One region of the Pseudoalteromonas sp. BMB genome, then DNA from elsewhere that is predicted to be linked to it. Evidence: predicted binding sites of a transcription regulator. Region 1 holds the regulator's gene; the other holds the start of a gene.

What was found. The regulator sigma-54, encoded in region 1, starts transcription at its own class of promoters, with help from an activator protein. The targets are predictions, from matches to a motif close to GTTGGCACGNNNNTNGNNT.
Region 2: a site for sigma-54 is predicted at 1,455-1,473, ahead of BB427_RS01580 (flagellar assembly protein T N-terminal domain-containing protein). Genes of this name have one in related genera too.

The regions. Positions count from the first base shown of each region.
Region 1 is NZ_MBQA01000105.1:34,866-37,274, reverse strand. It holds gene ptsN (PTS IIA-like nitrogen regulatory protein PtsN) at 1-102, opposite strand, end outside; gene hpf (ribosome hibernation promoting factor) at 104-391, opposite strand; gene BB427_RS07665 (RNA polymerase factor sigma-54) at 421-1,920, opposite strand; gene lptB (LPS export ABC transporter ATP-binding protein) at 1,967-2,409, opposite strand, start outside.
Region 2 is NZ_MBQA01000013.1:75,257-77,665, reverse strand. It holds gene flgM (flagellar biosynthesis anti-sigma factor FlgM) at 8-331, shown strand; gene flgN (flagellar protein FlgN) at 324-752, shown strand; gene BB427_RS01585 (LPP20 family lipoprotein) at 827-1,303, opposite strand; gene BB427_RS01580 (flagellar assembly protein T N-terminal domain-containing protein) at 1,509-2,409, shown strand, end outside.

The sequences.
Region 1 (2,409 bases):
GCTATGGGCCAGTTCGCTGATGTATTCTAAAATACGTTTTTTGCTATTAAAAAGGACCGCAGCTTTACTGCAGTCCTTGTTCACTAATTCACTTAATTTCATCTTAGTGTCGAGTGAGCTTCTCTTTGTGTTTAATAACTTGACGATCTAGCTTGTCGATAAGGCCATCAATTGCGGCATACATATCTTGATGCTCTGTTGATGCAAATAGCTCGCCGCCGTTTACGTGTAATGTTGCTTCTGCTTTTTGTACTAGCTTCTCGACATCAAGGATCACATGCACGTTATTGATATGATCAAAGTGCCTTTCTAGCTTCGCAAACTTGTTGGTGACATAGTCTCTTAATGAGTCAGTAATTTCTACATGGCGACCAGTTAGATTTAGTTGCATAAGCATTTTTCCTTCTTGGGTTTTACGTCTTATATCAAGCTTTTACGCTGATTTGACGGTGGAATGGCTAGGGATTCACGATATTTTGCAATCGTACGTCTCGCTACCTTAATTCCTTGCTCAGCTAAGATATCTGCAATTTTGCTGTCACTCAATGGCTTCGCGGTATTTTCTGCAGCTATCAGCTTTTTGATAAGTGCTCTAATTGCTGTAGAGGAGCACTCACCTCCATTTTCTGTACTTACATGGCTAGAGAAGAAATACTTCAGCTCAAATATTCCCCGAGGTGTATGCATGTATTTTTGTGTTGTCACACGGGAAATTGTGGACTCATGCATCTCAACCATTTCAGCAACATCATTTAGCACCATAGGGCGCATTGCTTCGGGGCCATGTTCAAAGAATGCCTGTTGTTGTTGCACAATGCAATTGGTAACTTTTAATAATGTATCATTTCGGCTTTCTAAGCTTTTAATAAACCACTTTGCTTCTTGTAAATGTGAGCGAATAAACTGACTATCCGTACTGGATTTCGCCGTTCTAGACATCGCAGCGTAATGGTCGTTTACTCTTATTTTAGGCATAGCATCAGGATTTAGCTCTACGACCCAGCGACCTTTTACTTTTTTCACTGATACGTCAGGGATCACATATTCAGGCTCTTCATGAATAATGCTTGCCGCTGGTTTTGGGTTAAGGCTATGAATTAACGTCATGACCTCTTTGAGATCGGCTTCTTTAAGGCGCGTTTTCTTAGCCAAAGTTCGATAGTCACGGCTGGCAAGCAAATCGATATGCTCTGTCAGGATCATTTTCGTTTCGGTAATCCATGGCGTATCTGGGGCGAATTGATTTAGCTGAATACACAAGCACTCTTGTAAACTACGCGCTGCGATACCGACAGGATCGAAAAGTTGGATACGTTTGAGTACGGCTTCGACTTCATCCAGCTCAATAGGCTCTTCGCTACTTTCATCATTAATGCTTTCTAAAATGTCTTCGCAAGACAGTGTTAAAATGCCTGACAGGTCGACTGCTTCAATAATCGCAATCGCAATCGCTCTATCTGTTGGACTAAATGGTGTCAGCTCAAGTTGCCACATGAGATAGTCGTGGAGAGATTCAGAGGTTTCCCCTTGATAAACATTATCGTCATCGGGAAGTGGGCCTGAACTTGCAGCGGGTGCTGCGCTCATATATTCATCCCAAGTGACATCCATGGCAAGGTCATCACTGACAGTGTCTTTGCTCATGGCGGTATCTGAGTCTATCTCATAGTCACTAACCTGCGCTTCATCGCTTGAATCTTGATTGTCGTCAGCACTACTCTTTTCTTGGCTGTGTTGGTCAGCGTTTTCGCCGTCAGTATTATCACCTTCTTCCACTTCCAACAATGGATTGCTGTCTAATGCTTCTTGTATTTCTTGTTGCAGATCCAATGTACTGAGCTGCAGCAAGCGAATGGCTTGTTGCAGTTGCGGAGTCATTGTAAGTTGCTGCCCCATGCGCAGCTGTAATGATTGCCTCATGTATCTCTAACAATCCTTTTTAACAGTTATTAATACTACGTCTTAACTATAGCTTGAATTGTTCGCCTAGGTAGACATCTCTTACGGTTTGATCTGCCAAAACATGTTCTGGCGTGCCTGCAGCGATTAACTCACCATGTGAAACGATGTAGGCTTTTTCACATACGTCCAGTGTTTCTCTAACGTTATGATCGGTGATTAGCACACCGATACCGCGATTTTTTAGGTGCTCTATGATTGTCTTTATATCTAACACCGAAATAGGATCAACACCAGCAAAAGGTTCATCTAACAGGATAAACTTAGGATTAGCGGCTAAAGCGCGAGCAATTTCTACGCGTCTTCTTTCGCCTCCCGATAATGCCATGCCCTGTGAGTCACGAATGTGTTGAATATTAAATTCGTCCAGTAACTCGTTTAGTTCAGCTTCTCTCTCAACTTTAGATAAGTCTTTTCGAGTTTCTAAAATCGCCATCAAATTTTGATAGA
Region 2 (2,409 bases), on a different contig from region 1:
TACAATCATGGTTAATCAAGTTAACGGTCAGAATCAGTCTACATCCGTTGCTAATAATGTTAAGCAACAGAAAGCTGAATTGCAAAGAAATGATGCCAATAGCGCATCAGTTAAATCACCAGCTATACCGAAAGCAGCGGCGGATTCAGTCAGTCTGACTCCACAAGCGCAACAGCTGAAAACAGTCAACGAAAAAGCGCAGCAATCATCAGGCTTTGACGACAAGAAAGTCGAAGAACTGAAAAAAGCGATAGCAGAAGGCAAGTATCAAGTTGACGCGGAAAAACTCGCCAAAAACATAGCTGCATTTGAGTTCGAAATATATGGATGATTTGGTTCGGCTTTGCCACCACAAACTTTCAGAACAAATCTCGACGCTAGAAGCGATGACCCAGCTTCTAGCGCGTGAGCTTGACGAGCTTGCGTCCCGACGTGGCGACAATTTAAAAGAAATCGCTCGTGAAAAGCTAACTCTCATTTCAAAACTGCAAAAGCTCGACAATGAATTGTCAAAAACTGAGTCTCACGTCTTTGAACACAATGAAGTAGCCCCGCTCGTCGCTAAAGTGCGAGCATTACTCAGTGAGTGCCAAACCAAAAATGAAATCAATGCTAAAACGGCTCATCAGGCCAATGTAAGCACACGTGAACTAAAAGGGATCTTAATTGGCGCACCAACTTCGATTACATATGGTCAGGATGGTAGTGTGAAAAGTAGCGACAGTGAGTTAGTACGTAATCTAAAGGCGTAGCCACGCCAGCCATATTTTAGTTTTGAAGAACAACCGAAGTGAAGCGCATTAAGTAAGCAACATGCGATGGGTGCTTACTTAAAGCTGTAAGATATCTTCTTAATTTTCTGCGGCTTGACTTGAGTAATATACAAATCATAAACGCGTTTCATATCAAGCTCTAATTCCGTCGCGTAAGTATCACCAACAGCGTAACTTTTCAGCACCTTAGCTCCTCGTACGAGTCCATTTACTTGGCTCTTAAGGCCGTCGTTTTGGGCAATAGCACCTTTTACCGTAATAGTGGATGTCAAATTCTGGCCATAGAGTTGCTCAGCCAATTCTCGATAGGCTTCTAATTTTGAGACTTTAATGGCCATCAGCTGCTTCTCACCCGCAGTTTTACCCGGCTGAGCACTCAAAGGCGCGTACCCCACTGCCCGTAAAACAGGAAAGGTTTCCGGTTGCACCGTTTCATATTCAATGTGCTTGTCAACGAGGCTTGAACAGCCACTGAGTCCCGCTAGCGAACAAACCATAACAACTGCACTGATAGAATTAGTGATACGCATTTCACCACACTCCGCTACAATAAATACCAATCAAAATTTAACACTTCCCCAGCATCGTGGTCTCGCAAGGGTTGTTGTGGTTTCATCGAGTATTGGCAATAAATAAAAATTAACTTTCATGATCTATGATTATGCACGAACCTTGCCAAAATTTGGCACAGGTATTGCTGAGTTAAAGAGTAGTTTTTGATCTGGGCATTTAAACATGAAAAAGCAATTCACGATCAGTCTATCACTGTTGTGCATCACCTTAACTAATCCAGCTTATGCCGAATGGTTTGAAGTGACCGGCATGGCTGACGTTAAAAATGGCGATCATCAAAAAGCCAAAAGAAAGGCCGTAAACGACGCCATCACACAAGCATTGCTGTTTTCTGGTGCTTCTGTGAGTAGTGTACAAACCGTCACCGATGGTGTGCTCACCCAAGATCAACTTAAGATCCGCTCAAATGCCGAAATCCAAAGCGCCAACGTGATTGCTGAAGCAAAAGTCGGTGACTCATGGCAAGTAACATTGCATATCGATATTACCCCACAAAGTACTCAGTGCCCAACCAGTGCTTACAATAAACAGGTTGCAGTCACACAAAGCCAGCTAAAAAATAAACATCAAGCAACTTTAGGTCAAATTTTTGACATAAATAAAGCCGTGAGCGAGCGCCTATATCAAACAATGACTGAACAAAAGTCGAGCTTAGAACCCGTTCCCTATTTTGCACAGACCCTAGATGTTAGCCGCTTTTTCAGTCAACGTTTTGATTATAATGAGCAGCTAATCGAGACCATTACAGCAAATACCAACAGCCAATTTGTACTACTGAGTCAAATTACTGATATTGCTAGTGTCGATAAACTTAATAGTGACCTCGCATTTTGGCAAAGCGATAAATACTTAAGAAGCTTCAAGGTAGACTTTGCGCTGTTTGATGCACTTTCTCATGAAAGGGTGTGGCAAAAACAATATGCCACTCAAGGCGTATGGCCGTTTAAGAAAACCAGATTAATCGATGTGTACAGTGAGCGCTTTTGGCAGACAGATTATGCTGATGAGATCCAAACCACGCTGACACAAATCGCAACTGATTTAAACGCAGCGGTCGCCTGCT